2 regions of the Rossellomorea sp. KS-H15a genome follow, and region 2 is predicted to be linked to the other one. Evidence: predicted binding sites of a transcription regulator. Region 2 holds the regulator's gene; the other holds the start of a gene.
The links. The regulator LexA, encoded in region 2, represses DNA repair genes until DNA is damaged. The targets are predictions, from matches to a motif close to CGAACATATGTTCG.
Positions count from the first base shown of each region.

Region 1: a site for LexA is predicted at 2,155-2,168, ahead of M1J35_RS16850 (Y-family DNA polymerase). Genes of this name have one in related genera too.

Region 1 is NZ_CP096886.1:3,281,283-3,286,832, forward strand. It holds gene M1J35_RS16835 (iron-sulfur cluster biosynthesis family protein) at 1-72, opposite strand, end outside; gene M1J35_RS16840 (CDGSH iron-sulfur domain-containing protein) at 203-418, shown strand; gene M1J35_RS16845 (YolD-like family protein) at 471-803, opposite strand; gene M1J35_RS16850 (Y-family DNA polymerase) at 826-2,088, opposite strand; gene M1J35_RS16855 (glucose-1-dehydrogenase) at 2,464-3,249, opposite strand; gene M1J35_RS16860 (GRP family sugar transporter) at 3,263-4,114, opposite strand; gene M1J35_RS16865 (DUF3221 domain-containing protein) at 4,284-4,805, opposite strand; gene M1J35_RS16870 (SDR family NAD(P)-dependent oxidoreductase) at 4,855-5,550, opposite strand, start outside.
Region 2 is NZ_CP096886.1:2,547,911-2,553,460, reverse strand. It holds gene tkt (transketolase) at 1-891, opposite strand, end outside; gene M1J35_RS12965 (DUF896 domain-containing protein) at 1,080-1,313, opposite strand; gene M1J35_RS12960 (YneB family resolvase-like protein) at 1,418-2,068, opposite strand; gene M1J35_RS12955 (cell division suppressor protein YneA) at 2,080-2,406, opposite strand; gene lexA (transcriptional repressor LexA) at 2,562-3,182, shown strand; gene glnA (type I glutamate--ammonia ligase) at 3,360-4,694, opposite strand; gene M1J35_RS12940 (MerR family transcriptional regulator) at 4,732-5,148, opposite strand; gene M1J35_RS12935 (methionine gamma-lyase family protein) at 5,297-5,550, opposite strand, start outside.

The DNA.
Region 1 (5,550 bases), 730 kb from region 2:
CAGGTGACCTTGTTTGTTTTCTATTTTATCCTGGATCTTTTGGGTTGCTTCGTTCGTTAGTTGGATTTTCATTCGATGACCTCCTCTGTCCTTTATCCTACCACATTTCATTTGTTCCTTTTAGAATATTGCTTTTTTACTCTTTTCATCTTACTATCGATAGTGGGGATTCTTTTGTATTTTCTAGAAAGGGTGGGTTTTCATGACAAAAGCTCAAATTAAAGTGAATGATAACGGTTCGTTTCGCGTAAGCGGCGATGTGGAACTGATTGATGCTGACGGAAATGTATTTCCAACGAAACAAGTGTTTACTCTGTGCCGCTGCGGTCTATCAACCAACATGCCGTTTTGCGACGCTTCTCACAAAGGGAAATTTGAATCATGTGTACGTGCAGAAAAGGTATTGGACGAAGAGTAAATGGAATGAAAAAGAGAGACTTCACCCGAAGTCTCTTTTTTTCATTTGGAGATCAGTCAAAAAAACGAATGTCCACCACGCTTGCCAGTGGAATATAGTGTACGTCTTCAAACTTGTCTACGACGTGCAGCTTCCCTTCCAATGGGTCGACATGATGAACGGTTCCGATCGATAATTGATGACGGTGCTTCACATAGTGGGTAATCGACACCATTTTATCAAACTCCATCGCCTCTGCGACAACTTCATTCATCCTGTCGAGCTCCTGCTCATCAAGTTCGATCCTCTTTTCGTGTGTATCTTCCTTTGCCCAATCCCTCAGGAGCTTCACGTGCTCGGGGAGCATCATGGAGGTCCACTTGATTCTACCTCGATCCCGAATCAACTCTCTCACCTCCTGTCATTCGTTATGATTTATGTCCGCCGAGCAGACGGGCACGATGCCTTGCCGTCCCGGCTTCTGTGTAGGAGACGGCGCGAAGCAGGGCCCCGGAACCATATTTATTCCGGATGTGATCCACTACATACCCGAGCTCCCGTTTTTCCCAGCGGTCAGGTTCGAACAGGGAAACCTGCAGCGCTCCATCCTCTACAATATTCGAAAGGGCGATATTGATTTTCCGTACGGTTTTCCCATTATAGTTCTCTTCGAATAGTTCCAGGCACACCCGGTACAGATCCATGGTGATATTGGTCGGTTCCTCTATCGTCCGTGACCTGTGGAATCCCCCTCCGAACTCCTCGTGGCTGTAGCCGATTCCGAAGCTCACGGTCCGCCCGGCCTTGCGATGGGTCCGGGCACGCCTTGCGACCTCTTCGCACATTTCTAAAATGACGCGTTTGATTTCCTTTCTCTCCTTATAATCCCGCAGCAGGATCTGACCCTTGCCGAAGCTGACCTGCCCATCCATGATCGGTGCCCCTATTTCGGACAGGTCCACCCCCCATGCATGATAATAAAGCTGGTTCCCCATCACACCGAGCTTCGCCTCCAGCTTCTCCAGGTCATACTTCGCCAATTGCCCGATAGAGAAGATGCCCATGCGATTGAGGGTCTTCTCTAGGCGTCCTCCAATCCCCCACATTTCACGGAGCGGAGAGAGCGGCCACAGCTTTTCCGGGACGTCTTCATAGGTCCACTCGGCAATTCCCTCTTTCTTTGCTTCAAGATCCAGGCACAGCTTGGACAAGAGCATATTGGGGCCGATTCCGATGGCACACGGAAGCTGGAATTCCCTTTCCATATCGTCTTTGATTTTGCCGGCGATGGTGGCCGCGTCCCCCCAGAGGCCCGTCGCCCCATCAATCTTAATGAAGCTTTCGTCCACACTGTACGTGTGGATGGCATCCTTTGGAACATAACGATGAAACAGGCGGGTCAGCTCCGTGGAGATCCGGACATACGTCGCCATCTTCGGCTCTACAAGCTGGATTCTCGGGTCGTTTGGAATTTCAAACATCCTCGAACCCGTTTTGATTCCAAAGTCCCTCTTCATCCTGGGTGAGGCCGCCAGTACGATGCTTCCCTGCCGACTTTTATCCCCCACTACAGCCAAGTGACATTCAAGGGGATCCAACCCCTCCATGACAGCCGAACAGCTAGCATAAAAGCTCTTCATATCGATGCACAAAATCTTGTGGTGTGGCAGCACACTGTAATCGACAGTCATATCCTCATCCTCCATCTTACCCAAAATAGAACAAACGTTCTTATATAGTATAGTTATGATTCTAACCGAATATACGTTCCCTTTCAACTTAAATTACTGGAAACAGAGAGAATAATAAGAAAAGCGGAGGCGGCTTGGACAGAGGCGAAAAGCATAAGATGAACATACCGGAAAGGCGCCATTTGCCTTTTTGGTATGTTTGACTTATGACCTCGAGCCTCTAGCCGCCGGAGCTGGCCAAATAGAAAAGCGGAGGGGCATGCCATGGGGCGACAAGCATAAAATGATTGACACAAAGTCTGGCATACACAAGGATCAGAACAAAAAAATAAGTCCAAAATCATTTTTGTGATTTTGGACTTACCTTCTCATTCATCAACCTTTTCCAGCTTGGAATCCTGGGTATTTCGTCATACCCCCATCCGCGATGAGCGTTGTACCCGTGACGTAGCTTGCCTGATTGGAGGCTAGGAAAACAGCGCAGGAAGCGACCTGTTCAGGTTCTCCGATGTAGCCGAGGGGAATGAGCTTCTCCACTCCTTTTTTCTTTTCCGGATCGGAAAATTTCTCGGCATTGATGGGTGTATCAATGGCCCCTGGAGCAATATTGTTCACCCGTATCCCATCTGGTGCAAACTCCAGCGCCAGGCTTTCCATCAGCAATTTCACCCCACCTTTACTGGCTGCATAATGAGCGAAGTGAGGCCACGGGATGATTTCATGGACAGACGATACATTGATGATCGATCCCTTGATGCCATGCTCGAGCATGTATTTCGCCGCTTCACGGCAACCTAGGAATGTACCTGTCAAGTTCGTGTTGATGACCCTTTGCCAATCTTCAATCGGCAGATTTTCAGACGGAACTTCATTTTCGACTCCCGCATTGTTCACGTAGATATCCAGACGGCCATACGTGTCATGAGCAAATCGGACAAACCCCTGGACATCCTCTTCTTTTGACACATCCCCTTGAATGATGGAGGCTGTCCCACCTGCTTCTTCGATTTCCTTTACAAGTCCTTCAGGGTTTTCTTCTTCTTTGAAATAATTAATGATCACCTTACTGCCTTCAGAGGCAAAGCGTTTAGCAATCGCCTTTCCTATACCAGTAGCGGCACCCGTTATGATGACAACCTTATCCGTTAAATCTGTATACATGTCCTATTCCTCCTTAATCTTTCGTAAAGCCCAATAGAACCCCGCCAATGATGATCAGGACACACCCTGCAATGACGAGGAGGATCTGCTTTTTCGATTTCTTTTCCCCTAAGAAGAACAAACCACCGAGAGTGGAAATGACGATTCCCGTTTGGGACAGGGAGAAGCTTGTCGCCACACCGATCCGGGGCAGGGCAAGGAGCAATCCGAGATTCCCGGATGCCCACATAAGTCCGGTTAAAATATTTCGAACCGTATATTTGTTAAATGGCTTATGCCTGAATGTGATGACAACGGCTCCGATGAACATACCGATTGCCTGTGGTAAAATCGCTTGCCATCCGTCAATATCAAACCATCTTAATATGACAACATAGGCTATGTATCCACAACTGGAAAGGAGCAGGGTTAACAGACCTTTTTTCAACTGAGAGCCTTCATCCCCTTCGGACTTCTGTGTGAATGAGGTGAGGACGACACCGATGATCAGAGCCAGAACCGCCCCGCTTCCAAGGAGGATCGTTTCAGTCGTTTTCCATTCTTTAAATACCAGAACACCAAAGAGCGTCGTTCCGATCAGCTGCATTCCCGTTGAAATCGGGACGGTTTTCGAAACGCCGATGAATTTAACACTGGCAAGCTGGTTCACTTGCCCGACAGCCCAGAAGACGCCGGAAATAAACCCGATGCCCCACACAAATAATGTTAACTCAGGGGACTTGATGAAGAAGACGCCAATCGCAAACAACAGTGAACCAACCGTGATCCCAACTGTTTGACTGTAGGCATTCCCTCCAAGTTTTACACTTACAAACACAAGACTTCCCCACGCGACCGCGGGGATCAGGGCTAAAAGAATCCCTATCATACACCCACATCCTTTTTCCGACAATAATCATAGTTTTCCTCTGAAACAAAAATTCTACCCGTTTAACGCAAAATATTTCCCACTCTCTCTTGCATACCCTTCTTCCCTAAGGTGTAACCTCAAAAAAAAAGAAAGCGTCGAGGTGTAATCGACGCTTTCTTCTTTGTTATTTGGTAGAAGTATGTATCGGGACAATGACCCTTTCATTCTCGACATTCACCATGACATGGACATCACGGTCGAGGGAAAGGTCTTTGAATCGTAACGAGTAGAGACCGGTGGGGTTTTTTTCGATGGATTGGATGACGACCTGTGAGAACCGGGGATCACTCATGACTAATTTCACAACAGTCTCTTCGGTCTCACTCTCTTTATCTGTCAGAAACACCAGTTGATCCGCCGAAGCCCTTCTGGGATAGGATTCCTGCATCTCCCCATTAAAGGTCACATTCACTTTTTTGCCCATCTCTATATCTTCTTTATGAAGCTTTTTATCTTGATCTGTCAACATGACAGTTTGTTGATCGAAAGAAAACCAAACGTCATTGATCAGCACCTGATTGTTTTCCAATTGGGTGACAAAGCCTATGAAATCTGTGCTGGCCTGAGAATTGACAGATGCTGATGGCCCGCATCCGGTGAACAGTATACAGGAAAAAAGGATCATAACAGTCAAACATTTCTTCATAGACTCCCCCCTTATTATATTAGACGATTGATGGCACTGTTTGGTTTCACTATTTTTTGAAAAAAAGGTTATTTCCTACTTTTTCGACAAAAGATGGGAATAATTGATAGAACTTGCTCCCTATATTCATCCATCGCGGCAGGTTGATTTCTCTTTTATTGGTAAATAGTGAATCCACTACTTTCCCAGCGACAAATGCAGGATCAAGCATGAACTTCTCCACATTCTTCACATACGTGCCGGTTTCATCGGCAATGGAGAAGAAGTTGGTGGCGATTGGTCCGGGGTTCACCGCCGTCACCTTCACGCCGTATCTTTTCGCTTCCATCCTGACACTGTTCGTATATCCTAGGACAGCATGCTTGGAAGCGGAATAGGCACTTGATTTCGGAGTGGCAAACTTCCCTGCCTGAGAAGCGATATTGATGATGTGACCAAACCCCTGTTCACGCATGTAAGGAAGGACTTCCCCTGTACATGCCATCAGACCAAGAACATTCACATCCATCATCCCTTTTACATCTTGGAAGGAGGTTTCGTGTGCTTCCTGGAAGATTCCATATCCTGCGTTATTGATCAGGGCATGGATGGATCCAAAGTCCTTCCGGATGGCAGTGAAAACAAGGGGGATCTGATCATAATCCGTGACGTTTAAAGGATATACTTCCACCTTGCAGTTGAATGTTGTTGTCAGCTTTTCCTTCAATGCCTGGAGCAGGTGGACACGGCGTGCGATCAATGCAAG
Region 2 (5,550 bases):
AAAGCGACTGTAAACCTCATCAGGCACGTGGAAATCCTGATCGAATGTCCACTTGTAGGCTTCTTTGGTAAGCTTCATTTCATCTTCACCCAGAGGTGCACCATGAACGGCAGATTTACCTGATTTATTCGGGGCTCCGTACCCAATGACGGTCTTGACCTCAATCATTGTCGGGCGGGTTGTGTCTCCTTGACCTTCTTCGATTGCCTTGGAAATTTCGTCTAGATCATTTCCATCTTCAACACGGATATACTGCCATCCGTAGGATTCAAATCGTCCCTTAACACTCTCAGAGAAGGACTTATCCAAGTCTCCGTCAAGTGAAATATCATTGGAATCATAAAGAACAACAAGGCGTCCTAATTTTAAATGTGCAGCCAAAGAAGCAGCTTCAGAGGAAACACCTTCCATTAAGTCACCATCTCCACAAATGGAGTATGTAAAGTGATCGACCATATTATATTGGTCTTTGTTATATGTAGTGGCCAAATGTCTTTCAGCTAATGCCATACCAACTGCCATAGCAATCCCCTGTCCAAGCGGACCAGTTGTTGCTTCTACACCAGGAGTGTGTTTGTACTCTGGATGTCCTGGAGTCTTACTTCCCCATTGGCGGAAATTTTTAAGATCTTCCATTGAAACATCGTACCCAGAAAGATGAAGTAGGCTGTATAACAGCATCGAACCGTGTCCCGCAGATAAGACAAAACGGTCGCGGTTGAACCATTCTGGATTTTTAGGGTTATGATTCATGAATCTTGTCCAAAGTGCATACGCCATTGGAGCTGCACCCATAGGCATTCCCGGGTGCCCGGAACCTGCTTTTTCAATCGCATCGATTGATAATGTACGAATTGTATTAATTGCTAATTGATCTGTGTTATCAAACATATGTCAGACATCCTTCCTTTTAATGTACCTTATTAATATTAATCTTCTTTGATAGTTTATACAACTATCTTGAATGATAACATGACTTTATGATCGTTGAAAATAAAAAACCCTTTAAATATCATAAGGGAGTAAAATGAATCAAAAAACTTCCAGGACCTTTCAAAGTTGGCCTGGAAGTTTTTTGATTAATGCATTTTTTTCTTAGTCTGTATATCTTGGATCTTTTTAGGTGTGACTTCATTTCCTTCCGGATCAAAGATTCGTGTATTTTCAATTGTTCCCTTCATCGATTGACGGAACGTTTCTAGATATTCTTTTCTAAGTTTAGTCTGTTCTTTCGCTTCCTGCTCAGTGAGTCCACTACTTTTGGACTTTTTGGCAAGTTCGTTAATTCTATTCATTTTTGATTTTGAAAGCATCTATAAAAACTCCTTTATTGCATAGTTTGCAAACTCTAAAACATTCTAGAAGCAGCGTATCACACTACCGTCATGTTACTAGAATAAAGGAGATAAAACAAGGGTTATGCATGATCAAGGGACGTCATATATTCCTTGAAGCGTCTATGTACCGTAGCTTTGGATACATCGTATCCGAATCCCCTGAGAGTAGCTGCAATCTCAGCGAAGGTTAATTCATTTTTCCTTAATCGCACGATTTCCTCGACCGGAACTTCAATGCGTTCCCTTCCTTCAACATTTCCTTTGTTTTTTAAATTTTTATGAGGCTGAAAGCCATTTTCCACAGCACGCTTCATGCCCCGCTTGATTTTAAGGTTATGCAGCTTGCGTTGATATTCCTCCACCATGCTGACAATGTTGATGACCATAGAATCGGATTCGGATAAATGTAATTCACCACTATGAGTCTGACTGATGATTTTCACTTCTTCTTTTAACAGACAGTGGATAAGGGCGATCTTGGCATTTCCCCTGCCGATTCTTGTTTCGTCCTGGATAAGCACTGCCTCGATTGATTTATCCCTGACCAAGTCCAAAAGTTCCAAAACACCTGGACGGTCCAATTCAAAGCCGCTCGCCTGATCCCTGATGACCGCACTTACTTCATAATGATGTTCGTTTGCCAATTTTACCAGTTCTTCTTCCTGCCGCTCCAATGATGTTTCCTGTGTGTTTTTCTTGGTACTTACCCTGCAGTATATGACTGCTTTCATCTTCTATCCCTCTATTCTTCGTTCATGACCAGTTCGAAATCTGATTGAGTTGATATTGTTTGATTTTCAATAGGTAAAACAAGTGATTCACCAGGCTTGATGGCAAAAGAATTCAATTCGTTCTCTTCCCCAACCCAGGCGATAAATTCTTCCACTGTCATAGAATATTCTTCATTATACTGTTTGGCAATAGTCCAAAGAGTATCACCCTCCTCTACTGTGATACTTTGGTAGGAAGGCTGATTAGTCATATTGATTAATAAATAGCAAGCTGCCGAAAGGACTAAAACAAATAATATAATAATGTAAGAGAATCGATTCCAAATATGTGTTAACATAAATATTACCCCCATACGAATGTTTGTTCTGTTTTGTTGATTTCATTGTAATACGAACACTCGTTTGGTGTCAACAAAATTCGAACTTATGTTTGTATCAATAATCGTGACATGCTATAATGGGAACATAAGATCTATAATAGAGGTGCGTGAACATGACAAAATTGTCGAAGAGACAGCAGGACATACTACAATATATTAAAGTTGCAGTCAGAGAAAAAGGGTATCCCCCTTCCGTACGTGAAATCGGGGAAGCCGTCGGTCTTGCTTCCAGTTCCACTGTACACGGACATTTAGCGAGGCTTGAAAGTAAAGGTCTGATCCGTCGTGATCCGACTAAACCGAGAGCGATCGAAATTCTGGACCTTGAAGAAGATACGATTCCGCGACAACGTGTAGTAAACGTTCCTTTAATCGGTAAAGTTACAGCAGGTCAACCGATTACGGCTGTTGAAAATGTGGAAGAATTTTTCCCATTGCCCGAGCGGATGGCCCCTTCTGATGAGCAGGTCTTCATGCTTGAAATCATGGGTGACAGTATGATCGAAGCCGGCATATTGGATGGGGATTTTGTCATTGTTCGCCAGCAGCAGACAGCGAACAACGGAGATATCGTCGTTGCCATGACCGATGAAGATGAAGCAACGGTAAAACGTTTCTTTAAAGAAAAGGATTATGTACGTCTGCAGCCAGAGAACTCAACAATGGAACCAATCATTTTGCGAAACGTCTCCATTTTGGGTAAAGTGGTAGGGGTGTATCGTCAAGTTCACTGATAATAGCATCGGTATGCATGGATAAGACGGTTATCATTATAATGAAAAAGCCTGAGGTTGGAAGCCGAAATTTCCATCCTCAGGCTTTTTTCATATCGTTTCCTTCCCAGATTCCCTTCTCAACCCGAAATTCGTGCAAAAAACCCTCAACGATATATCGTTGAGGGTTTCTGGTCATTAATACATTTGAATGTACTGTTCACGCTCCCAAGGGTGTACTTGTGTACGGAACATATCCCACTCGATTTCCTTCGCTTCCACGAAGTGTTCGAATATATGTTCGCCAAGGGACTTAACAATGACTTCATTTGTTTTTAATGTTTCAAGAGCCGCATGTAATGTTGCAGGAAGATCCACGATACCTGCTTCTTCACGCTCTTTTTTGTCCATTACATAGATGTTGCGGTCAATCGGCTTAGGAGCCGGTAGGTTATTCTTGATTCCATCTAATCCTGCCGCAAGTAATACAGCCATAGCAAGGTAAGGGTTTGCTGCAGGGTCGACACTTCGGACCTCAACGCGTGTACTTAACCCACGGGAAGCCGGGATACGGATTAACGGGCTACGGTTACGTGCAGACCAGGCAACATAGCAAGGTGCTTCGTATCCTGGAACTAAACGCTTGTATGAGTTGACAGTCGGGTTCGTGATAGCTGTAAAAGCAGTGGCATGCTTAATGATACCAGCAAGGAATTGACGGGCAGTATCACTTAGTTGCAAGTCACCTTTTTCATCAAAGAAAGAGTTCACTCCATTTTTGAACAGGGACATATTACAGTGCATTCCTGAACCATTTACACCGAATAATGGTTTCGGCATGAATGTAGCGTGCAAACCGTGTTTACGGGCAATCGTTTTAACTACCAGTTTGAATGTCTGAATATCATCACAAGCTTTTAATGCATTTGCATATTTGAAATCGATCTCATGTTGTCCAGGAGCAACTTCATGGTGAGATGCTTCAATTTCAAAGCCCATTTCTTCAAGTTCTAAAGCGATATCACGACGGCAGTTCTCCCCTAAATCGGTAGGGGCGAGGTCGAAATAGCCACCGTTATCATTTAATTCCAACGTTGGTTCGCCATTTACATCTAATTTAAAGAGGAAGAATTCCGGCTCTGGCCCAAGATTGAAGTCAGTGAACCCAAGCTCCTCCATTTCACCTAAAATGCGTTTTAGGTTATTACGGGGATCTCCCTCAAACGGAGTGCCATCCGGATTGTAAATATCACAGATCAGACGGGCTACCTTCCCTTTTTCAGCTGTCCAAGGGAAAACCAACCATGTGTCTAAATCAGGGAAAAGATACATATCTGATTCTTCGATACGGACAAATCCTTCAATGGAAGAACCATCAAACATCATTTTGTTATCTAAAGCTTTTTCAAGCTGACTAAGAGGGATTTCTACGTTCTTGATCGTCCCTAAAATGTCGGTGAATTGCAGTCGAATGAACTTAACTCCCTCTTCATTCGCTAATCTTAACACATCATCTCTAGTATACTTTGCCATTTACGTAATTCCTCCTCAAGTTTATTAAAGGGTTTATTTAATGAAAGAAGCGGGACATATCTCCTTGACGCAGAGATGATCGATTGAACCGACCGGAATGGATCAATTCATTGCGAAGTAATTTACGCAGCTCGTCGTCAGATAGATCCTGTCTTGCTTTTTCTTCCTTTTCATTACTTACGTCAGATACGACTTTGTTTTCATTATGGCCGGACACAGAAAAGATCTTCTTAATCCCTGCCATGTTGATACCTTGATCTAACAGATCCTTTACTTCTAATAACTTATCAATGTCATTCAAGGAAAAGAGCCGACGATTCCCCTCGGTCCTTGCCGGGTTTATCAGTTGATGCTCTTCATAGTATCGAATCTGACGAGCCGTTAAGTCCGTGAGCTGCATGACAATACTGATTGGAAATAATGCCATCGTTCGACGAATTTCACTTCCGCTCATCTTGATTCCTCCTTTTATTTTCCTTCTTGAATTCATTATATGTAATGTCAGGAGTTCTGTCAATCAAATGTTAGATTTTCTTACATAAGTAATCAAAAGAATTGGATAGTCCACTTTAGACTATCCAATTACTCCTTTAATATCCTTTTTATATGGTGATTAAACCTTTTTCAATTAAGTTGTCCACCGCTGAGCAAACGGCGATTTTCACATGGGAGTATGTCAACCCGCCTTGAACATAAGCTATATAAGGTGGTCTTATAGGTCCATCCGCCGATAGTTCAATGCTCGCTCCCTGAATGAACGTACCCGCGGCCATGATGACATCATCCTCATAGCCCGGCATATAGTTCGGATACGGTGTGAAATGAGAATTGATCGGTGAGGCTGATTGGATTGCCT